Regions from separate parts of the Nocardioides sp. JCM 18998 genome, predicted to be linked through region 2. Evidence: predicted binding sites of a transcription regulator. Region 2 holds the regulator's gene; the other holds the start of a gene.
What was found. The regulator LexA, encoded in region 2, represses DNA repair genes until DNA is damaged. The targets are predictions, from matches to a motif close to TCGAACANNTGTTCGA.

Region 1 (11,613 bases), 2.0 Mb from region 2:
CTGCCGACCAAGCTCGCCGAGATCCGTGCGCTGGCCGCGGAGTTCGAGGACGCCCGGCTCGAGGGCGACCGCGACGCGTTCCCGCCCGTACGCCGGAACAAGCCGCCCAAGAAGGGCAAGGGCGACGACGACGTCCTCGGCCGTGCGGCGACCCTGATCGCCGCGCTCAAGGCGCCCCTGCGCCAGACCATCCGTCCGCGTCCGCTCTCCCGGGAGTTCCCCGAGGCCGAGCTGCCGGCGATGGACTCGCAGTGGTACCGCCTGCAGAAGTACGACTCGGTCGTCGTCTCGATGCCGGACGGTCAGACCGCCACCTTCCTCAAGCGCGACCCCGACCGGTTCCGAGCGATGATGAAGGAGACCGCGGAGATCCACCTGCGCCTGCGCAAGGAGTGGCCGCGCCTCGCGGAGGAGTATCGCGCCAAGCTTGGCGAGATCACCTCGGTCGAGGCGTGGACGGAGACCTTCCGGCCCTGGACCGACAGTGCGGAGAGTGGCGAGGACGGACGACGATGAGTGAGACGTTGGCATCGCCGGCGACCGTGGCGACGGGGCCGCTTGCCCCGCCCTCGGCCAGCCTCGGCCTGCTCTCGGTCTTCCAGCGCCGCTACCTGCTCAGGCTGCTGGTGCAGCGCGAGATCGCGGCGCGCTACGAGCAGTCGTTCCTCGGCTTCCTGTGGTCCTACATCAATCCGCTGACCCAGTTCTTCATCTACTGGTTCATCATGGGCGTCGTGATGGGGGCGCATGCCAACATCGACAACTACCCCGTGCACGTCTTCAGCGGACTGATCGTCGTCCACTTCTTCACCGAGACGTTCGGCGCGGGCACCCGCTCGATCGTGCGGAACAAGTCGCTGGTGCAGAAGATGCCGCTGCCCAAGGAGATGTTCCCGGTGGCGGCGATGCTGGTGTCGTTCTGGCACGTGATCCCGCAGATGCTGATCCTGGTGGTCGTCTGCCTGCTCAGCGGCTGGCATCCGGAGCTCGGCACGTTGATCGGCGGCTTCCTGGCGTTCGCGATCCTGATGTGCTTCGGCACCGCGCTCGCGCTGATCTTCTCGGTGGCGAACGTGTTCTGGCGCGACTTCGGATCCCTGGTCGGGATCCTGACCAACTTCGTCCGCTTCGGCTGCACGATGATCTACAGCTACTCGATGCTCGCCGAGCACGCCGGCAGTCTGAAGTGGCTGGTGCTGGGCAACCCGATCGCTGTCGCCTGCCTGCTCTTCCAGCGGGCCTTCTGGGCGTTCTCCACCCCTGACCCGGCTCACACCGTGAACACCGAGTTTCCCCCGCATCTCTACCACCAAGGTGCGATCGCGCTCGGCTGCGCGATCCTGACGCTGCTCTTCGCGCAGTGGTTCTTCAACCGGTTCGACGAGCGCATCGCGGAGCAGATCTGATGGCCGAGGCAATCGTCGCGCAGAACGTCACCAAGGACTTCGTGCTGCGCCGGCACCGCACCTTCAAGCAGATGTCGGTCGCCAAGATGCGGGGCGAGGAGACGGTCAACCGGTTCAACGCCGTCGACGACGTCTCCTTCACCATCAACGAAGGGGAGTCCGTCGGCCTGATGGGGCTCAACGGCTCCGGCAAGTCGACGCTGCTGAAGGTGATCAGCGGGGTGATGAAGCCCAACAAAGGCACCATGCTCACCCGCGGCCGGATCGCCGGCCTGATCGCCACCGGTGCCGGCTTCCAGAGCACCCTCTCGGGGATGGACAACATCTTCCTCAACGCGGCCATCTACGGGCTGGGCGAGAAGGAGACCAAGGCCGTCCTCGACGAGATCATCGACTTCGCCGACATCGGCCAGTTCATCGATCAGCCGGTCGGCACGTACTCCTCCGGCATGAGCTCGCGACTCGGCTTCTCGATCGCGGTCCACGTCGACTGCGACATCTTCCTGGCCGACGAGATCCTCGCGGTCGGAGACAAGCCCTTCAAGCGCAAGTGCATGACGAAGATGGAGGAGATCCGCACCAGCGGCAAGACCATCGTCTACGTCAGCCACGCGGCCGCCTCGGTGCAAAAGATGTGCGACCGGGTGATCGCGCTCGAGAAGGGCCGGCTGCTCTTCGACGGCGACGTCGACGAGGGCATCCGGATCCTCAACTACGGCGACGAGGACGGCGACGAGCTCGGCATCGACGACGCCGAGCTCGGCGCGGACGTCTAGGTCTCGATACGCCCGCTACTCGGTCGCCGAGGTTCGTTGGTCGAGTAGCGAGCGCCAGCGAGCGTATCGAGACCACCGCGCAGCCCCACCGCATCACACTGCCCGCTCCCCGTCAGGGGAGCGGGCAGTCGGCATTTCACGAATGACACGGCTGTAATTTTACTTTAATCTCGGATCCGGCGGCGTGTCGAGTGGAAATTACATCATTGTAGTTACTCACGAAACCTTCCCAAGGCGCTGTTACTGATGTGAAAGTTGAGCCCTCGTGTGACCTTCCCCCACACCTGGAGCGCCCCATGCACCTTGGTAAGTCCCGCTATGTCGCCGCGTGTCAGCAGCTGCTGACCCTCGGCGTCGTCGTCGCAGCCCTCGTCCCCGCCGCCGGCGTCGTCACCCTCGACGTCGTCCGCGAGACGCCCACCGGCGCCAGCAGCGGCCCCGCAGCCGTCGGCCCGACGCCGACCGGCGCGCTGGCTGCGTACGCCAAGGCGGCCTTGGCCCCCTCCCAGGTCGCCACCGCCCCGACCGACGCATCGGTCAAGGAGGTGCAGCTCACCGCGCCGGAGGGCATCGCCGGCCGCCGTGCGGTCGGCGCCGGGCCGGGCTCGACCACCGTGAACGCCCGCAAGGTCGCCCAGGCGAAGAGCACCGTCATCACCAGCACCCCGCAGGCCGTCACCGGCTTCGGCACGGTCGGCGTCACCTGGCAGCACGGCGACGCGCTCCAGCCGAGCCAGATCCGGGTCGACCTGCGCACTCGCAAGAGCGGCGTCTGGAGCGGCTGGAAGAAGCTCGACTACGACGTCGACGGCCCGGACGCCAGCAGCCTCGAGGGCAAGCGGGCCCGGCCCGGCACGATGGAGGCGCTCGTGGGCCACGTCGCGAAGGTGCAGGTCCGGATGACCATCACCGGTGCAGCGGTCCCGGCCGACATGAAGCTCGCCGTCATCGCCCCCGGCCAGGCGCCGACCACGATGGCCCGCGCGGCGATCGACACGGCCTCACTCGACACCGCCGCCGATGACGCGGGCGCGGTCGACGCCATGGACGCCACCGCCCCGGCAAGCGAGCCGGCGAGCGACACGGCCACCATGACGGACACGACCGACGGCACCGACACCACCACCGCCGCGTCCGGCGACGACCAGATCGCGCTCAGCGCCGCTTCCATCGTCACGCCCAAGCCGCAGATCTACAGCCGTGCCCAGTGGGGGGCCGACGAGAAGGTCCGCGAGCAGACCAGCCCGAGCTACGCCGAGGTCCACGGCGGCTTCGTGCACCACACCGTCAACGCCAACGACTACACCGCCGCCGAGGTCCCCGGGATCCTGCGCAGCATCTACGCGTACCACGTGAAGAGCCGCGGCTGGCGCGACATCGGCTACAACTTCCTGATCGACAAGTTCGGTCGCATCTGGGAGGGCCGCTACGGCGGCGTCGACCGCCCCGTCGTCGGCGCGCACACCGAGAACTACAACGACTACGGCTTCGGCGTCTCGGCGATCGGCAACTTCGAGACCGCCAAGCCGACCGAGGCGATGATCCAGGCCGAGGGCGCGCTGTTCGCCTGGAAGCTGTCCCTGCACGGCGTCTCCGCCGCGGCCACCAACGTGAAGATCGGCGCGAAGACCTTCGCCTCCTCGATCATGGGCCACCGCGACACCAAGGCCACCGCCTGCCCCGGCAAGTACCTCTACGCCCGCATCCCCGACATCCGCTCGATCGCCGCCTCGCTGCAGAAGGGCTGGTCGGGTCGGACCCTGCAGTCCAGCTTCGTCGGCTCGAGCGAGCCGGACCTGGTGGTGCGCAACGCCGCCACCAAGGAGGTGTACGTCGTCCCGAGCATCTCGGCCGGTGGCACCCCGACGGCTCCGGCCGCGCCGGCCACGAACGCGGTGGTGGGTGCAGCCCAGCGCCTGGTCGCGGCCGACCTCAACGGCGACGGCCGGGCCGACCTGGTCAAGGTCACCCGCGCCGGTCAGATGACGGTGAAGGCCGGCGACGGTCTGGGCCACTACAAGAAGGTCCTGGTCCGCGACAGCACGAGCTTCGTCGGACGCAGCCTGATCACCAGCGTCGGGGACCTCAACGGCGACCACCACAACGACCTCGTCGCCCGGATCGACAGCGGCAAGAGCGCGGGCAAGCTCGCCCTCTACCTGGGCAAGGGCAACGGCACCTTCAGGCGCCTGGCCCGACCGGTGAGGCTCACCGGTGCCGTCCAGATCCTCGGGCCGGGCGACGTCAGCGGCGACGGGAAGCCGGACCTGGTGGTCCGCACGGCGTCGACCTCGACGCTCTACCGGGGCACGGGCACCGGCCGGTTCGCCGCCGGCACGCCGTACACCGCCACCACCGGCCGCGTCGGCACCCCGATCGACACCGGACTCAACCTGCCGAACGCCACCCAGCTGATGAACGCCGGTGACTGGAACCGGGACGGCAACGCCGACCTGATCAGCCGCAACACCGACGGGAACCTCTACCTCTACCTGGGCAACGGGCAGGGCCGCTTCGCGGCCGGCACCCTCCTCGCCAGTGGCTTCGGCGCGGTCACCCTGCTCAGCGCCGGAGGCGACATCACCGGCGATGGCTACCCGGACCTCCAGGGCCAGGTCAACGGCGCGATGCGGATCTACCCCGGACGCGGCGCGGCCGGTCTCGCCGCCTCGTACGTCTCGCACAGCGCGATCGCGGGCAAGACCCAGGTCGCGGTCGGGCTGTGGACCGCTGACGGCGCCCCGGACGCGATCTTCCTGAACGCCAAGAGCACCGTGCTCTACCCCGGCAACGGCCCCGGCGGCCTGACCAACCCGGTCACGATCGGCGCCGGCATGACGGGATACCGCTGGGTGGTCGGCGTCAGCAATGTCCGCGGCACCGGCAAGTCCGCCCTCATCGCCAGCGACGCGGCGGGCTCGCTCTACGAGATCGACCCGACCAGCACCGGGATGCTCGGCTCGCGCCAGCTGCTCGGCACCGGCTACAGCGGGTTCGACCTGGCCGGCTGAGGCACGGGAAGGACTAGTCCTGGGCATCCCCGCGTGGGAAGCGCTCCGTGGCCCGCTCGGCGATCGCGATCGCCTCGAGCCGGTCGGGGGCGGCGTGGGCGACCAGGACGAGTGAGCCGCCGCAGCTGAGCGGCTCGCAGAAGGAGGCGGTTCCCGGTGGGGAAGCCGGGTCCTCCTCCGAGATGAGGCGGTCGCCGTGGGAGAGGGAAGCTCCTGCGGCGGCCGCCCACATCTGTCCCTGGCTGGTCTCCCGGCGTCCGTCGCCGGCATCCCACGAGGTGGCCGGGTCGTCGGCGACCGGCGGGTCGTACGGACCCCAGCCGTCGGGCTGGCCCCACACCTCGAGGCCGACGTCGTGGACACCGGGCGGCAGCGGGTCGGCGAAGCGCACGCCGAGCGGCAGCAGCGAGCAGGCCAGCGTCGGCCGCTCGCCGGCCTCGGGGGCCCAGCGGCCGAGTGAGCCGGGTCCGCAGACCACCGCGTCGGGGGTGTCGGCGTCGGTGACCACCAGGCCGGCGTTCCAGGCCGCGCCGAGGAAGACCAGTGACAGCCAGTGCGGCGGCAGGTCGATGCGCAGCGTGTCGCCCCGCTCGAGGTCGTGCTCGTCGATCAGCAGCGAGGAGGCCTTGGCCACCCAGTTGGCGTACGTCGTCACGGAGAGCTCGACCCGCTCACCGCTCGCCTCGTCGTAGTACGTCACGAGGGGGCGGCCGGGGTTGGTACGCAGCTGGCCGGCGAGGACGGCGGAGAAGGTGGTCACGGTGGACCATCCTGCCGTGCCCTAGGCTGCCGCTCATGGTCGGACGTCTCGCCATCGACAACTTCTGGGCCGTGATCCCCGCCGGGGGCGCCGGCACCCGGCTGTGGCCACTCTCGCGGCAGGACGCGCCGAAGTTCCTGCGCGACCTGACCGGAAGCGGTCGCTCGCTGCTCCAGGAGACGTACGACCGCCTGCAGGTGCTCGCCGAGGAGCGCTTCCTCGTCGTCACCGGCTCGGTCCACCAGGACGCCGTGCTCGAGCAGCTGCCGCAGCTCGACGGCTGCGTGCTCGCCGAGCCCACGCCGCGCGACTCGATGGCCGCGATCGGCCTGGCCGCCGCGGTGCTCGAGCTGCGCGACCCGGACGCGATCATGGGCTCCTTCGCCGCCGACCACGTGATCACCCGCGCGAAGAAGTTCACCGAGGCGGTCCGGACCGCCGTCGAGGTGGCCCGTGAGGGCTGGCTCGTCACGCTGGGCATCACGCCGACCTTCCCCAGCTCCGCGTACGGCTACATCCACGAGGCCGGCGCGCTCGAGGGCCACGACGGCGTCTGCCTGGTCGACCAGTTCGTCGAGAAGCCGTCGGAGCGGGTCGCCCAGGGCTACCTCGACGAGGGCGGCTACCGCTGGAACGCGGGCATGTTCGTCGCGCGACCGTCGGTGCTCCTCGATCTGCTCGGCACCTGGGATCCGGAGTTCGCCGCGGGCCTGCGCCAGATCGCGGCCGAGTATGTGGACGCCGGGCCGGAGGGCATCGCCGAGCACTGGTCGCGGCTGCCGAAGATCGCCCTCGACCACGCGGTCGCCGAGCCGGCCGCGGCGGCCGGCAAGGTGGCCCTGGTGCCCGCCCACTTCGGCTGGGACGACGTGGGCGACTTCGACTCCCTGGCGCAGCTCCTCGACGCCGCCATGACGGTCGACTCCGAGGGGCCGACCGTGCTGGGCGACAACGCGCTGGTGCGCTCCATCGACGCCTCGGGCCTGGTCGTGCCGGCCAGCGGTCGCACGATCGCGGTGATCGGCCTGGAGGACGTGGTCGTCGTGGACACCCCGGACGCCGTCCTCGTCACCAGTCGCGCGCGGGCTCAGCAGGTCAAGCAGATGGTCGCCGGGCTCAAGGCGTCGCAGCGCGGCGACCTCACCTGATCGGCGCCGCTGACCGTCGTCTCGCAGCAAGGACGACAGCCCTTGATCGGGACATCGGTCACCGGATCGGGTTCGCTGGACAGCGCCGATCGCGCCCTCGCGGTGCGGCTCGCCGGCTCGTCGACCGACTGGATTTATTCGAACAAACGTTCGATCATGGTCGGGTGATCCTGCACGCCGACCTCGACTCGTTCTACGCATCGGTGGAGCAGCGCGACGACCCGTCCCTGCGCGGCCGCCCGGTCGCTGTGGGTGGCGGGATCGTGCTGGCGGCGAGCTATGAGGCCAAGGCGTACGGCGTCCGTACGCCGATGGCCGGCTCCGAGGCGCGCCGGCTCTGCCCGGGGCTGATCAACGTGCGGCCGCGCTTCGAGGCCTACGTCGAGGCGAGCCGGCGGGTCTTCGAGATCTTCCGCGACACCACGCCGCTGGTCGAGGGCGTCTCGATCGACGAGGCGTTCCTCGATGTCGGCGGGCTGCGGCGCCTGGTCGGCGAGCCCGAGGCGATCGCCGCGATCCTGCGCCGGCGGGTGCGCGAGGAGGTCGGGCTGCCGATCTCGGTCGGCGTGGCCCGCACCAAGTACCTCGCCAAGGTCGCGAGCGCCGTCAGCAAGCCCGACGGCCTGCTGCTCGTCGAGCCGGAGCGCGAGGAGGAGTTCCTCCATCCGCTGCCCGTCGAGCGGCTCTGGGGCGTCGGGGCGATCACCGCGGCCAAGCTGCGCGCCGACGGCATCCGTACGGTCGGCGACCTGGCCCGCCGGGAGCAGGAGGTCCTCGCCGGCCTGGTCGGCAAGGCCTCGGGAAGGCACCTGTGGGCGCTGGCCAACCTGCGCGACCCGCGGCCGGTCGTCGTCGGCAGGCGCCGAGGCTCGGTCGGCGCCCAACGCGCGCTGGGCCGCCGCCGCTCCACGCCCGCGGACCTCGACGCCCATCTGGTCGCGCTGATCGATCGCGTCGCGCGGCGACTGCGGGCGGGGGAGCGGATCGGGCGCACGGTCACGCTGCGGCTCCGCTTCGACGACTTCACCCGGGTGACCCGCTCGGCCACGCTGGGCCGCGTCGCTGGCACCTCGCTGGCCGGTGGTGGCCAGGCCACCGGCACCACCGAGGTGTGGGTCGCCACCGCCCGTACCCTGCTGCGGGGCGCGCTGCCGCTGATCGAGGAGAAGGGCTGCACCCTGATCGGCGTCTCGATCTCCGGGCTCGCCGACGCCGGCACCGAGCAGCTCGAGCTGCCGTTGGAGTGGCCGGGCCCCGAGGGTGTCCTGCGCCGTACGGCCATCCTCGACGGCGCCCTCGACGCCGTGAAGGACAAGTACGGCACGGGTGCGATCACCCGTGCCGTACTGGTTGGTCGTGACTCAGGCTTCGAGGCGCCGCAGCTGCCCGATGCCCGTCCTGGATCGGTGGAGCTCGATCACATGACGCCCGGCTCCGGGCTGTCGGTGTAGGGGTACTTCTCCATGAAGGTCTTGAGCGCGGCGCCCGAGACGTCCGAGCAGTACTCGAACGCGCCGACCTGCTTGGTGGTGTCGGTGATGCCCGTGCCGCCCTGCGACCAGTGCGTGAAGGCGATGTGCTCGCCCTTCGGGAACTCCTTGCCGATCGACTTGGCGTCGGCCGGCAGCCACGGCACCGCGATGAACTTGTAGCGGAAGTTCGTGTCGCCCGGGAACTTCGCACCCAGCGCGCGGATCTCGTTGATCTGCGAGTCGGAGACGGTGTCGTCGTACCAGAGGATGGTGTAGCCGTGCTCGAGGTTGTGCACCAGCGCCTCGAGGGCCGGGCGGTCGTCGCGGCTGTAGAACTTGCGGCTCATCGCGACCGGAGCCACGCCCGCCTCGTTCCAGTGCGGGCCGAACGCCGGCGGAGCGGTGGTGTAGGTGACCGTCTGCCCGGTCGGCACGTGCTGCTGGTTGCCGTCGGCCTTGACCGTGGTCGGCGACTGGCAGACCGAGGCCGGCTTGCCGATGTCGGAGAGGGCGACCGCGTCGTACTGGCGGTCGTCCCACCAGCCCTTGATCGGCTGGTAGGCGGCGGCGCCGACGATGATCAGAGCGATCAGCGCACAGACGCCGACGATCGCGAAGCCCCGCAGGCGCTCGGCGCCACGCTGCTGCTTGCGGATCGAGTCGACGACCGCACGACGGTCGGACTTGGACGGCTGCTTGGCCACGTGATGAACCCTCGGGAGCTCGTACGGTTAAGGTCGCGCAGAGTCTACGGAGTCACCGGTCGGAGCCGTGCTTCGGCGTCGTCGCCCGGGTCACATCGGTCGATCTCGGCGATCCAGCCGAACGCGAAGGCGAGGGCGACCAGCCTCGTCCGAGCGCCCGCGTCGGCTCCGGCGACGCGCAACGACCCGCCGTCCCGTACGGCCGCCAGACCCGTGGCGGTGGCGATCGCCTCGGCCATCTCCTCGGCTGCGGCCGGTGCGCCGAAGGGCGTCCGGTCGGCGTCTGCGCCGGCCAGGGCACGCAACACCGCCTCGCGGGCGCCGAGGCCGAAGAAGTCGCCGCCCTCGGCGCGGATCAGCGCCGAGGCGCCGGTGCCGTCCTCCCCGGCGGGGAGGACGAGGTCGGCGCGGCCGCGCACGATCGCGAACGGCCGGGCGCCGAGCTTGCCGGTGGCCAGCTCGGCCAGGCCGGCCAGCTCGTCGGCGACCGCGGGCGCGGTCACGACCAGGGGGTTGCCGTACTCGTCGAACCGGCCGGTGAAGTCCTCCGCGACGAGGACGCCGGCGGCCCCGATCGCGATGTCGGTCTGGCCCTCGCGCCAGGCCCGGCCGGCGGTGTCGGTGACGAGCACGCCGATCAGCGCACCGGTGCGTGCGATCAGGGCGGCGCGCAGCGCGCGCGCCGACGCATCGGGGTCGAGCGGGAGCAGCACGACCTTGCCGGCCTCGACGTTGGAGGCGTCGATCCCTGCCGCAGCCATGGTCAGGCCGAGCCGGTTGCGGACGATCGCGGTGGCGCCACGACGCGCGACCACCCGCACCGTCTCGCCGGCCAGCTCGGCCTCGCGGGTGGAGGTGCGCACGCGCCCCTCGGCCTTGGCGACCACCTTGCTGGTCACCACGACGATGTCGCCGTCGGCGAGGGTGGGTCCGTCGAGCACGCCGAGCAGGTGGGTCGCGAGGTCGTCGCCGTCACGGACCTCGCCGACGCCGTCGGGCGCCCAGACGCTGAGGGTCGGACGCGGAGCCGGGTGGCTCATCCGATCAGGCTGATCGCGGCCGCGGCCATCGCCGCGGTCTCGGCGGGGGAGTGCATCCACAGCGGCGCGGCGGCCGCCCTCAGCCCGGCCTGCTCGAGGCGCGACACGGCGTCGGCATCGGCGGAGTCCACCAGCCAGCCGTCTAGCACGCCACCGGCCGAGCGCGCGCCGTAGTGCAGGCCGACGCCGGCCGCGCTCACCTCGACGCCGACCGACGTCAGCATCTGCTCGGCCATGCCGCGCACGTGTGCGCCGCCGATGATGGGGGAGAGACCGACCACGGGAGCCTTGGTCGCTCGCAGTACCTCGCGCAGCCCGGTGATGCCCAGGATGGTGCCGACCGAGACGATCGGGTTGGACGGCGGCACGATCACCAGGTCGGCGCCGGTGATGGCCTCGAGCACGCCCGGGCCGGGCGTCGCCTCGGGCAGGCCGACGAAGACGAGCTGCTCGGCGGGCACGGAGGCGTGCAGCCGCACCCAGTACTCCTGGAAGTGGATCACCTGGCGGCCGGAGGCCGCCGAGTCATCGGCGATGGCGACGTGGGTCTCGACCCGGTCGTCGGTCATCGGCAGGAGACGCACCCGCTCCCCGTACGTCGGGGTCAGCCAGCGCTCGCACAGCGCGGCCGTGACCTGGGAGAGCGGGTAGCCGGCCTCGAGCATCTGGGTGCGGACCAGGTGGGTCGCGATGTCGCGGTCGCCGAGGCCGAACCACGTGTTCGGAACGCCGTACGCCTCGAGGTCCTCCTTGGCGCTCCACGTCTCCTCGGTGCGGCCCCAGCCGCGCTGGTGGTCCAGACCACCACCGAGCGTGTACATGACCGTGTCGAGGTCGGGGCACACCTTGAGACCGTGAATCCAGAGATCATCCGCGGTGTTCGCGATCACTGTCACGACGGCATCCGAAGACACCCCCGGGAGCGTGCCGGAGGCGATGCCATGAAGGAGTCCCTCGATGAACTTGGCGCCGCCATGGCCGCCGGAGAGCACGGTGATCTGCTGCATGCGACTCAGCCTCTCAGACGACGTGATGTGACTGCTGTGACGGGTGGTGCTATAGCAGAGTTCGGGCTTGACTTCGGGTTTCGACAGGCATGTAATTTCACTCGTGTCATTCCGTTGGGCGCTGACTCCTCAGACGTCCAGCCGACACGCCGAAAGGTGGGCAACGCAGCAACCAAGCTGAGCTTCTCCGGAAGCCCCGCTGATGCACAGGAACGAAACCAACCAAGGTCACTGCTTGAAGTCGGGAAGGGCTGAGATCGATGAGGGAACTTCTTCTCCTCGAGTCGAC
Region 2 (11,613 bases):
GCGCGCAGACCGAACTCCTTGCCCTCCTCGACGGCCTTCATGAACTCGTCGGTGACGCGGACCGAGTTGTTGGCGTTCTGGTACTGGACCGAGGTGATGTCCTTGCCGCCCAGGTCCATGTCGAAGCCGGCGTCACGCAGGGCGCGGATCTTGTCCTCCTCGCGCCACTTCGTCTCGACGAACTCCTCGATGTCCGGGTGGTCGACGTCGAGGACGACCATCTTGGCCGCGCGACGCGTGGCGCCGCCCGACTTGATGGTGCCGGCCGAGGCGTCGGCGCCGCGCATGAAGGAGACCGGGCCCGAGGCGGTGCCGCCGGACTTCAGCAGCTCCTTGGAGGAGCGGATGCGGGAGAGGTTGAGGCCGGCACCGGAGCCGCCCTTGAAGATGAAGCCCTCCTCCTTGTACCAGTTGAGGATGGAGTCCATCGAGTCATCGACCGAGAGGATGAAGCACGCGGACACCTGCTGCGGGGAGGTGGTGCCGACGTTGAACCAGACCGGGGAGTTGAAGGAGAAGTACTGGTTGGCCAGCAGCCAGGTCAGCTCCTCCTCGAAGATCTGGGCGTCCTTGTCGCTGGCGAAGTAGCCGTGCTCCTTGCCGGCCGCGACGTAGGTGAGCACGACGCGGTCGATGAGCTGCTTGAGACCGGTCTCGCGCTGCGGGGTGCCGACGGCACCACGGAAGTACTTGGTGGTCACGATCGTGGAGGCGTTGACCGACCAGAAGTCGGGGTACTCGACGCCACGCTGCTCGAAGACGGTCTCGCCGGTCTTCCAGTTGGTCTGGACGACGTCGCGCCGCTCCCAGGTGATCTGGTCGTACGGGTGGACGCCCTCGGTGCTGAACACCCGCTCGAGCTGGAGCCCGCCCCCGGTGCGCGCCTGCTGGCCCGAACCGCTCACCGTCTCGGTCATTGCCTTGTCCCCTTGTCGCGTGAATTTCATCGGTCTCTTGCTGTTGCTGGTGGCCCGGACAGGCACGCTTCCCCACGGCCTGCCCGGGCTGTCTGTGGTGTTATCCCTGAGTGTCAGCCGGCAGGGCTGAGGCTGCGCTCGGCGCGCAGCTTGGCGATCTCGTCCTCGAAGTCGTCCGCCGACTCGAACTGTCGGTAGACGGAGGCGAACCGCAGGTACGCGACCTGGTCGAGCGTGCTCAGCGGCGCGAGGATGGCCATGCCGACCTCGTGCGCGGGCACCTCGGCGTAGCCGCTCGTACGGAGCGTGTTCTCGACCTCCTGGCCCAGGCAGGCCAGCTGGTCCTCGGTGACCGGGCGGCCCTTGCAGGCCTTGCGGACGCCGGCGACCGCCTTGTCGCGGTTGAACGGCTCGGTCGCACCGGAGCGCTTGAGCACGGTCAGCTGCATCAGCTCGACGGTGGTGAACCGCTTCTCGCAGCCCTGGCACTGACGACGCCGGCGGATCGAGCCGCCGTCCTCGGCCACCCGGGAGTCGAGGACCTTCGTGTCGTTGTGCCGGCAGTAGGGGCAGTGCATGACGGTCCTCCTTCCTCGGGTGGTCTCTGCATCGTTCATGGGGCTCGCCGGTGTGGATCCCCCTGTGGAGGAAGCCGCCCCGACTGTGGAGAACGCGTCGCGATCTGTGCAACGAGCACGCACAAATGTGAACTAGATGTGGATAACTACATCCGTGTAACTACTAGATGTAGTGGTGACTCTATGCCCCGGCCGCAAGGCATGCAAGTGCTCCGGCGCGGCGCGCCGCGAGACCTCGGCGTGTCGCGCTCAAGGGGCGCCAAAGCGCCCCATCTCAGGAGAGAATGTGGCGCGTGGGGCAGCAGAACAGTGGCAAGCGCAAGGGCAGCCGGAGGGCGGCTCGGCCGCCGCGACGGTTCCGCAGGGACGTCTTCGCGCTGGCGCTCGGCGTCACGGTGGCGCTGATCGCGTGGGGCTATCTGGTCTATGCCGCGATCGACTTCGGTGGCGATGCACGCGACGGCGACGGCGCGTCGTGGCTCTTCCTGCTGCTGGCCGCGATCGGAGCCGCGGCGTGCCTCTTCGTCGCGCTGCTGCTGGGCGCCCGGGCACTCCGGGCGCTGGCGAGCGCTCCCGTCAGTTCGGGATACGCAGAGTCTGACCAGCCGACAGGCTCGCACCAGCGAGGCCATTGATCTTCTCGATGTGATCGATCATCGCGCGGACGTCGCCGTCGTCGGAGGCCGCCGACGCGAGGTCCCACAGCGTGTCGCCGGGGGCGACGACCACGGAGTGGGTCGACTCCGGGGCACCGGCCTGCGAGGCGGCGCCGGCGCCGTTGGAGATGAGCAGGCCGACGCCGAGCAGCGCGATCAGGCCGACGACGAAGACGACCACGCGACCGCGTCGGGTGAGCCGCAGCGTCGAGCCCTGACGCGGCGCGCGGGCCGCAGTCGCCGGGCGGACCGCTCGGACGTCGGTCGTACGCGGCGTCTCGAACAGCTGGTCGAGGGTCATCGAGCTCATGTCAGTCTCCTGGGGAAGGCGGGACTTGGTGTGTCCGAGACGATGTCTAACCGCGACCACTGACAGTTTTCGGTGGAGCGACCATCAGCGGCTTTCGATCAGACGTTCGATCGAACACATGAGCGAGAGTAGAACAAAGGTTCGAACTCGTTCAAGTGTTCGAACGAGATTTCTTGTGCCGTCTCGCGACACGCCGGATCGAACATCTGTTTGAATCCACCCGGGCGCGGCACTACCGTGAGACGCATGACCTCCAAGGAGCAGAGCAACCTGGCTGAGCTGCCCGACGGCCCGCCGGATGCGACCGGCCTCACCTACCGCCAGCAGCGCATCCTCGGTCACCTGCGCGACTGCATCGAGCAGCGCGGCTATCCGCCGAGCATGCGCGAGATCGGCACCGCGGTGGGCCTGACCTCGACCAGCTCGGTCGCCCATCAGCTCAAGGTCCTCGAGCAGAAGGGGTTCATCAAGCGCGACCCCCATCGCCCGCGCGCTCTCGAGGTCTTCCTGCCCGAGGTGCTCAAGGCCCGCAAGGCGATCAGCGGCGCCGAGGAGGTCGACTACGACGAGACCGGCATCGGCGACAGCCGCCCCGAGGCGCACTACGTCCCGCTGGTCGGCACCATCGCCGCGGGCGCACCGATCCTGGCCGAGGAGCAGACCGAGGCGGTCTTCCCCCTGCCGCGCGAGCTCGTCGGCGACGGCCAGCTGTTCCTGCTCAAGGTCAAGGGCGACTCGATGATCGAGGCGGCGATCTGCGACGGCGACTACATCGTCATCCAGCAGGCGCAGACCGCGAACAACGGCGACTTCGTGGCCGCGATGCTCGACGGCGAGGCGACCGTCAAGGAGTTCCGCCGCAAGGACGGCAAGCTCTGGCTGCTCCCCCACAACTCCGCGCTCGAGCCGATCGACGGGACCAATGCCACGATCCTGGGCAAGGTCACCGCCGTGCTACGCAGCCTGTGAAGGCGACCTCGGCATAATATCGGTGGGATCGGGCACGCCCGATCCCACCGTTTTTCTCAGGAGGCACCCGCGTGCAGGAGAACGTCATCGCCGGCGATGAGGCGATCCTCGCCCCGCCGACGGGGCGTCGCACCATCCGCCAGCGCCTCTCCACCGTCGGCGCCGGCCTGCGCGAGCTCCTGCTCATCTCGGCGCTCTACGTCGGCTACACCCTCTCGCGCCGGCTCGCCAGCGACGCCCGCGAGCCGGCGATCCACCGCGCGAAGGAGCTGCTCCGGATCGAGCGGGCCGTACGGCTCAACTGGGAACACCCGATCAACGACTTCTTCGTGCGCCACGACACGATCGGCCTGCTCGCCTCGTTCTGGTACGCCACCGCGCACTACATCATCACGCTCTCGGTGCTGGTCTGGCTCTACTTCAAGGGGCGCGACGCCTACATCCCCGCCCGTCGTGCGCTGCTCGTCACGACCGTCCTGGCGCTGACCCTCTACCTCATGCTGCCGACCGCGCCGCCGCGCTTCCTCGACGGCTACGCCGACGTGCTCGCCCTCCACTCCGACCAGGGTTGGTGGGGCTCCGACGCCTCCGCGCCCAAGGGTCTGGGCCACCTCACCAACGAGCTGGCGGCCTTCCCGTCTCTGCACGCGGGCTGGTCGCTGTGGTGCGCGATGGTGCTGCAACGACACGCCCGGTGGCGGATCGTCAAGATCCTCGGGTGGGCCGGCGCCTTCATCACGGCGGCTACCGTGATCGGTACGGGCAACCACTGGGTGCTCGACGTCCTGGTCGGCTGGATGGTGACCATCGCCGGCGTCGTGGCGGTTTGGGAGCTGACACCTAAACTGCCGGAGTGACGCGCGCCCTCCCCTCCTCCGCCGCCGCCCTGACCACCCTCGTGGTCGTGGTGGCGTCGCTGCTGTCCGTGTCCGTTGCGACCCCCGCTCAGGCGGAGCGCGGATCGGCGGTACGGCTACCGGCGGCGAGCGCGCTCGGCGACTCCGACGGCGATGCGCCGGGCGATGCGTCGATGTACCTGCGCCGGATCGCGCTGACCAAGAGCTCGCTGCGCGGCGCCGCCCGCAAGCGGGCCGAGGCCCAGGTCGCCCGCCCCAAGCTCGCCGGTGAGCGGATCGTCTGCTCCACCACCCACCCGATCTGCGTGCACTACGCGAGCGCGGGCGTCGACGCCCCCAAGGCGGGCGGCCCGATCACCCCACAGGTCGTGCTCAGCAACCTCGATCACATCTACTCGATCTACCAGAGCTCCGGCTACCGGATGCCCGAGGCCGACCACACCACCGGCGGTGGCACCACCCAGATCAACGGTGCGCCGGTGCCCGTCGACGACGTGGACATCTACCTGGCCAACATCGGTGATCAGGGCTACTACGGCTACTGCGCGCCCGAGCCGCTCGCCAGCGCGCCGTCCGCTCACCACACGCCGGCGTACTGCGTCCTCGACAACGACTACGCCGAGTTCCCGCACGGGACGCCGCTGTCCAACCTCCAGGTGACCGCCGCGCACGAGTTCTTCCACGCGGTGCAGTTCGCCTACGACGCGACCGAGGACCCGTGGTTCATGGAGTCCACCGCGGTGTGGATGGAGGACCAGGTCTTCGACAACATCAACGACAACATCCAGTACCTGCCATACGGGCCGCTGGGGAGGCCGTCGACCTCGCTCGACAAGAACACCACCTTCGGGGTGTACGGCGGCTGGATCTTCTTCCGCTGGGTCAGCGAGCATCACCCCCAGCTGGTCGGCCAGCTGCCCGGCATCATCCTGTCGATGTGGCAGCGCGCCGCGTCGGGCGCGCACGACCGCTACTCGCTCCAGGCCGTCAGCAGCGCACTCCAGGCGGCCAAGATGCCGCTGCGTACGGCGTTCGCCCGCTTCGCCGCCGCCAACCGCAACCCGGCGCACACCTACTCGGAGGGTCGCGCCAACCACTACCCCGTCGCGGCACCGGCCAAGAGCTACTTCCTGCGCAGCGGCAAGCGCGCCAGCGGCACCGTACGCATCAACCACATGGCCGCCTCTACCGAGCGCTTCACCCCGCGGGGCCGCGCGCTGAACGGCAAGCGGGCCAAGCTGCGCCTGACCCTCGACATGGACGACACCGCCCGCGGCAGCGCCGCCGTGGTGACGATCTACCAGCGCAACGGCGCCACCAAGACGCGCCTGGTCCATCTTGACCGGCACGGCAACGGATTCGCCGCGGTGCCGTTCAGCGGGCGCCTGGTCAAGCGGGTCGAGCTGACCATGACCAATGCCAGCACCCGGATGCTCTGCTGGGTCGGCGGGCTCTACGCCTGCCAGGGCCAGCCGAAGGACATGCGCATCGCCGAGCACTTCAGCGCGCAGGTCCACGCCTGATGCCAACCGCCACCACGGACTCGACGACCCCGGTCGCCGAGCTGCTCGCGACCGCCGTCGAGGCGCTCGGTGGCAGCACCCGCACCGGTCAGGTGCAGATGGCCGAGGCCGTCGCCACCGCGCTGAGCACCGAGGAGCACCTCCTCGTCCAGGCCGGCACCGGCACCGGCAAGTCGCTGGCGTACCTCGTCCCGGCGCTCCTGCACGACAAGCGCGTCGTGGTCGCCACCGCGACCCTGGCGCTGCAGCACCAGCTGGTCGAGCGTGACCTGCCGCGGCTGACCAAGGCGCTCAAGGGTCGCCGGCTCGACACCTCGTACGCCGTCCTCAAGGGCCGCGCCAACTACGCCTGCCTCCACCGGATCCGGGAGGGCGTCCCGGACGACCAGGGCACGCTCACCATGGACATCGCGATGGGCGACATGGCGAAGAAGGTCCTCGAGCTGCGGAAGTGGGCCGACGAGGAGGCCAACGACGGTGGCACGGGCGAGCGCGACAACGCGCCCCGGCACACCGATCGGGAGTGGCGCCAGGTCTCGGTCTCCTCGCGCGACTGCCTGACCGCGGCCAAGTGCCCGTTCGGGGAGGAGTGCTTCGCCGAGCGCGCCAAGGAGAAGGCGCAGAAGTCGCACCTCATCGTCACCAACCACTCCCTGCTCGCGATCGACGCGATCGAGGGCATCCCGATGATCCCGGACTACGACGCGGTGGTGATCGACGAGGCCCACGAGCTGGTCGCGCGCGTCACCCAGGCCGCCACCGGCGAGCTCACCTTCACCGACGTCGACCGGGCCGCGCGCCGCTCCAACCGGCACGTGGACGGCACCGAGGCCGACGACCTGGCCGACGCCGGCGACGCCCTCAAGGCCGCGATCCAGGACACCGCGGCCGGGCGGCTCGAGTCGCTCCCGCTGGATCTGGCCGACGCGCTGATCCTGGTCCGAGACGCCGCGCGCGCCTGCCTGTCGGCGTATCCGAAGCAGAGCTCGGAGGACCAGGCCGACCCCGGCCTCACCCAGGCCAAGGGCAGCGTGCAGGAGGTCTTCGAGATCGCCGAGCGGATGGCCGAGCACAAGGAGTCCGACGTGCTCTGGCTGGCCGAGGGCACCGACCGGATCCCGCCGCGGCTGTGCATCGCGCCGCTGCAGGTGTGGGCGCAGATGCGCGAGCGGCTGCTCACCGACAAGACCGTCGTCTTCGCCTCCGCGACGCTCAAGCTCGGTGGCGACTTCGGCGTCGTCGCCGGCTCGCTCGGGCTGAAGAAGGACGACGAGGAGCTGCCCTGGCGCGGCCTCGACGTCGGCTCGCCGTTCGACTACGGCCGGCAGGGCATCCTGTACGTCGCCCGGCACCTCCCCCAGCCCGGCCGCGACGGGATGGCACCGGCGGTGCTGGACGAGATCGTCGAGCTGATCGATGCCGCCGAGGGCCGCGCGCTCGGGCTCTTCTCCTCGCGACGTGCCGCCGACGCGGCGGCCGAGGCGGTCCGCAAGCGCCTGCCGCACCTGACCACGCTGGCACAGGGTGACGCGCAGCTGCCGGAGCTCGCCGCGCAGTTCGTCTCCGATCCGCACACGGTGCTGTTCGGCACGCTGTCGCTGTGGCAGGGCCTCGACGTCCCGGGCGACACCTGCCAGCTGGTGATGATCGACCGGATCCCGTTCCCGCGCCCCGACGACCCGCTGATGAGCGCGCGCCAGCAGGCCGCCGACAAGGCCGGCGGCAACGGCTTCATGCAGGTCGCCGCCACCCACGCGGCGCTCCTGCTCGCGCAGGGCGCGGGTCGCCTCATCCGTACGACGTCGGATCGCGGGGTGGTGGCGGTGCTGGATCCCCGGCTCGCCACCGCCCGCTACGGCGGCTTCCTCAAGGCCAGCCTGCCGCCGATGTGGCCCACCACCGACCCGGCGATCGCGCGCCAGGCGCTGCGCCGGCTGGCGGAGTCGGCGACGTAGGCACACCGTAAATCCGTCGTACAACCGATTTCGCGGCTCGTAGCGTCGCCCCTCGTGCGTGCCGCCCGGCACGCCGCACACGAGAGAGGCCGCGACGCAGGAACCCACGATGGAGAAGATCACCCCGAAGCTCATCAACTGGGCTTCGATCCTGGAGAAGAACACCCGCGAGCAGGCGGTCACCACGGCGAGCATGCCGTTCATCCACCCGCACGTGGCCCTGATGCCCGACGCCCACCTGGGCCTGGGCGCGACCGTCGGCTCGGTCATCCCGACCGTCGGCGCGATCATCCCGGCCGCGGTCGGGGTCGACATCGGCTGCGGCATGATCGCGGTCCGCACGCAGTTCAGTGCCGACCAGCTGCCTGCTGACCGCAAGCCCGTACGCGAGGCCATCGAGCGCGCCATCCCGCTCTCGGCGGGTGCCGCCAACAGCCGGGTCAGTCGCGAGCACACCGAGCGGCGCCTGGCCGAGCTGCACGAGCTGGCCGAGCGGGCCGGCTTCGAGCCCTCGTCCTACGCGAAGCGGTGGGAGCTGCAGCTCGGCACGCTCGGCTCCGGGAACCACTTCATCGAGATCACCGTCGACGAGCTCGATCAGGTCTGGCTCTTCCTGCACTCCGGCTCGCGGGGCGTCGGCAACAAGATCGCGCAGCACCACATCGCGATCTCGGCCGACCTCTGCCGGAAGTGGCACATCGCCCTGCCGCATCGAGACCTCGCCTACCTGGCCGAGGACACCGCCGAGTTCGACGCGTACATCTCCCAGATGCGGTGGGCGCAGCACTACGCGCTGCTCAACCGCGAGGAGATGATGGACCGGGTGGTGCGGCAGTTCGGTGAGTGGCTCGGCGTCGGCGCCGAGGGCGTGCAGCGGATCGAGGAGATCAACTGCCACCACAACTACACCGAGCAGGAGCGGCACTTCGGCAGGACGGTCTGGCTCTCCCGCAAGGGTGCGATCAACGCCGAGCTCGGCCGGCCCGGCCTGATTCCGGGCAGCATGGGCACGGCGTCGTACGTCGTGTCCGGGCTCGGCAACGCGGTGGCGCTCAACTCGGCGCCGCACGGGGCAGGTCGGAGCTTCTCCCGGTCGGCGGCCCGTCGGCAGTTCACCCAGGACGACCTCCGCAGCGCCATGGCCGGGATCGAGTACCGCGACACCGATGCGTTCGTCGACGAGATCCCGGCGGCGTACAAGGACATCGACCGGGTGATGGCCGACGCCGTCGACCTCGTCGAGATCCGGCACACGCTGCGCCAGGTCGTCAACGTCAAGGGCGACTGATCCGGCCGCGGCGCCCATGGACGGGCGTCATCGCCGCTGCTCGGCGGTGGCGATGACGTCCGTCAGGTCGGCGTCGACCTCGAGGAGGTCGACCTCGAAGTCGAGGCTCTGGCGCCCGCCGACCGCGCGGACCTCGACGACGATCCCGGTCTGCACGTCGAGGGCGATGTCGTACGCGTCGGGGTAGTCGGTGGAGAAGGGCCTGCGACTGCTGCCGCCGTATTCGAGCTCGTCGGAGATCCGCGACCACAGCAGAGGGCAGCAGGAACAGCGCGGGTCGTAGCCCTCGACCGGCACGGCGCGGGCGAACCAGGTCGGGCGCCCGCCCCGCTCCCCCGCCCGCAGGTCGCCGAGCTCGACGTGGTGGGAGAGCTCGACCGGATCGAGCATCGCGATCCAGCGGTAGCTCTCCCACATCGGGTCGTCGAAGTCGATCCCGGGATCGCTGGGGCGCTCCGCCACGAGCCCGTCGGGGCGGTACGTCGGCGCCAGCGACCCGCCCCACGGCATCGTGGCCGTCCCAGGCTCGGACGACCCGTCGGCGCCGAAGGTCATCCGCACCATCTCCCGGTCGCCGCCCCGCACGACCGAGTCGGCGTAACCCTCCCGTCGCGCCAGCATCCAGTCCGGCCGGCGGATCCACGCCTCCGTCATGCTCCGCGGAGGCTCGCGGTGGCGCAGGTGCACCGTCGACCACCGCCACGGCCCACTGCGCGCCAGCGCCCTGAACGTCTCCTCGGTCAGCTCCACACCCTCACTATCGCGGCGGCGCCGCTGGGTCGCGCGGCAATATCGCCACACATGCGAGAAGTTGGCCGGACAACCGCCGCCCGGCAGTGGAAGTCGCAGCTGTGCACGCCAAGGCACCGCACATCCCAGCAGTCGACACGGGCCAGGTCCGGCCCAGAGTCTCACTGCCAACTCGCCACACGTGCGGCAGATTGACCGGCTCAGGCCACACGAGAGTCGCGATTTCGCCACACATGCGGGAAGTTCGCCCAGACCGCGACGACAACCGCCACCGGGCAGCGCACGTGCCGCCCCCACCTCAACAAGATGCGCCCAGTCGGCGAAGGCCCGGGGTCTCGAGGCTCGCTGCGCTCGCACCTCAACCACCGAGTGGCGTGGACCGACGGGCGGTGCCGCCGCCGGGGCGCTGCGTAAGCAACGCGCCGGACGAAGTCCGCTGCGCGGGGCGACGCCTGCCCCCAGGCGCGTGCCGACCGGCGGGCCACGCCACCCCAACTCAGCAACCGGGCTCCGGGTTTCGAGGCTCGCTTCGCTCGCACCTCGACCACCGGAGCCTGCCTCCCGGTAGGGGACCCGTCCCAGCCCTCGGCACCGACTCCGTCGCACCCGCCCCAACCCCGTAGAATTCGCCCTGTGAAGGTGCTGCTCCTGGAGAACATCCATCAGGTCGCTGTCGAGAACCTCGAGCGAGCCGGCTACGAGGTCGAGCTCCGCCAGGCGAGCATGTCCGAGGACGAGCTCATCGCGGCGCTGCCCGGAGTGACGATGCTCGGCATCCGCTCCAACACCCACATCACCCAGAAGGTCCTGGACAACGCTCCGGACCTGCTGGCGATCGGCTGCTTCTGCATCGGCACCAACCAGGTCGACCTGGCTGCCGCCGCCGCCAAGGGTGTCGCGGTGTTCAACGCGCCCTACTCCAACACCCGCTCGGTCGTCGAGCTGGTGATCGCCGAGATCATCAGCCTCGCGCGCCGCCTGCCGGACAAGACCCAGAAGATGCACGCCGGCGTCTGGGACAAGTCGGCCAAGGGCAGCCACGAGGTCCGTGGCCGCACGCTCGGCATCGTCGGGTACGGCAACATCGGCACCCAGCTCTCCAACCTGGCCGAGGCGCTCGGCCTCAACGTCATCTTCTTCGACATCGCCGACCGCCTGCGGCACGGCAACGCCCGCCGGATGCCGTCGCTCGAGTCGCTGCTGGCCGAGGCCGACGTGGTCTCGCTCCACGTCGACGGCCGCCCGGGCAACGCGGGCATCTTCGGCGACGAGCAGTTCAAGCTGATGAAGCCGCGCTCGATCTTCATCAACGCCGCCCGCGGCATGGTGGTCGACACGACGTCCCTGCGCGAGCACATCCTGTCCGGCCACATCGCCGGCGCCGCGCTCGACGTCTTCCCGGTGGAGCCGAAGGCGCAGGGCGACGAGTTCGAGTCGCCGCTGCGGGGCCTCGACAACGTCATCCTGACCCCGCACGTCGGCGGCTCGACGCAGGAGGCGCAGGAGGAGATCGGCTACTTCGTCTCCACCAAGCTCCGCGACTTCCAGCGGCAGGGCTCGACGGCGCTCAGCGTCGACCTCCCGGCCGCCCAGCCGCCGGCGCTGACCGACGGCCACCGCCTCGCGTACCTCCACGTCAACGTCCCCGGCGTCCTCGCCGAGGTCAACAACGTGCTCGCCGCCGAGGGCGCCAACGTCACCGGCCAGTACCTCGCGACCAAGGGCGAGCAGGGCTACGTCATCACCGACACCACGGAGCCGATCTCGGAGACCGCGCTCGCCAAGCTGCAGGCCTCGCCGCACACGATCT

Region 1: a site for LexA is predicted at 7,240-7,255, ahead of dinB (DNA polymerase IV). Genes of this name have one in related genera too.

What each region holds. Positions count from the first base shown of each region.
Region 1 is NZ_AP043886.1:2,600,023-2,611,635, forward strand. Features, by position in the region: gene ACZ5L9_RS12180 (glycosyltransferase) at 1-516, shown strand, start outside; gene ACZ5L9_RS12185 (ABC transporter permease) at 513-1,406, shown strand; gene ACZ5L9_RS12190 (ABC transporter ATP-binding protein) at 1,406-2,182, shown strand; gene ACZ5L9_RS12195 (FG-GAP-like repeat-containing protein) at 2,479-5,193, shown strand; gene ACZ5L9_RS12200 (TIGR03089 family protein) at 5,207-5,953, opposite strand; gene ACZ5L9_RS12205 (mannose-1-phosphate guanylyltransferase) at 5,989-7,101, shown strand; gene dinB (DNA polymerase IV) at 7,266-8,552, shown strand; gene ACZ5L9_RS12215 (DUF3105 domain-containing protein) at 8,519-9,277, opposite strand; gene ACZ5L9_RS12220 (coenzyme F420-0:L-glutamate ligase) at 9,322-10,317, opposite strand; gene cofD (2-phospho-L-lactate transferase) at 10,314-11,324, opposite strand; gene ACZ5L9_RS12230 (WhiB family transcriptional regulator) at 11,585-11,613, shown strand, end outside.
Region 2 is NZ_AP043886.1:634,902-646,514, forward strand. Features, by position in the region: gene ACZ5L9_RS03015 (vitamin B12-dependent ribonucleotide reductase) at 1-917, opposite strand, end outside; gene nrdR (transcriptional regulator NrdR) at 1,031-1,495, opposite strand; gene ACZ5L9_RS03025 (hypothetical protein) at 1,789-2,130, shown strand; gene ACZ5L9_RS03030 (LysM peptidoglycan-binding domain-containing protein) at 2,072-2,461, opposite strand; gene lexA (transcriptional repressor LexA) at 2,708-3,430, shown strand; gene ACZ5L9_RS03040 (phosphatase PAP2 family protein) at 3,502-4,287, shown strand; gene ACZ5L9_RS03045 (MXAN_6640 family putative metalloprotease) at 4,284-5,810, shown strand; gene ACZ5L9_RS03050 (ATP-dependent DNA helicase) at 5,810-7,765, shown strand; gene ACZ5L9_RS03055 (RtcB family protein) at 7,875-9,053, shown strand; gene ACZ5L9_RS03060 (hypothetical protein) at 9,081-9,803, opposite strand; gene serA (phosphoglycerate dehydrogenase) at 10,437-11,613, shown strand, end outside.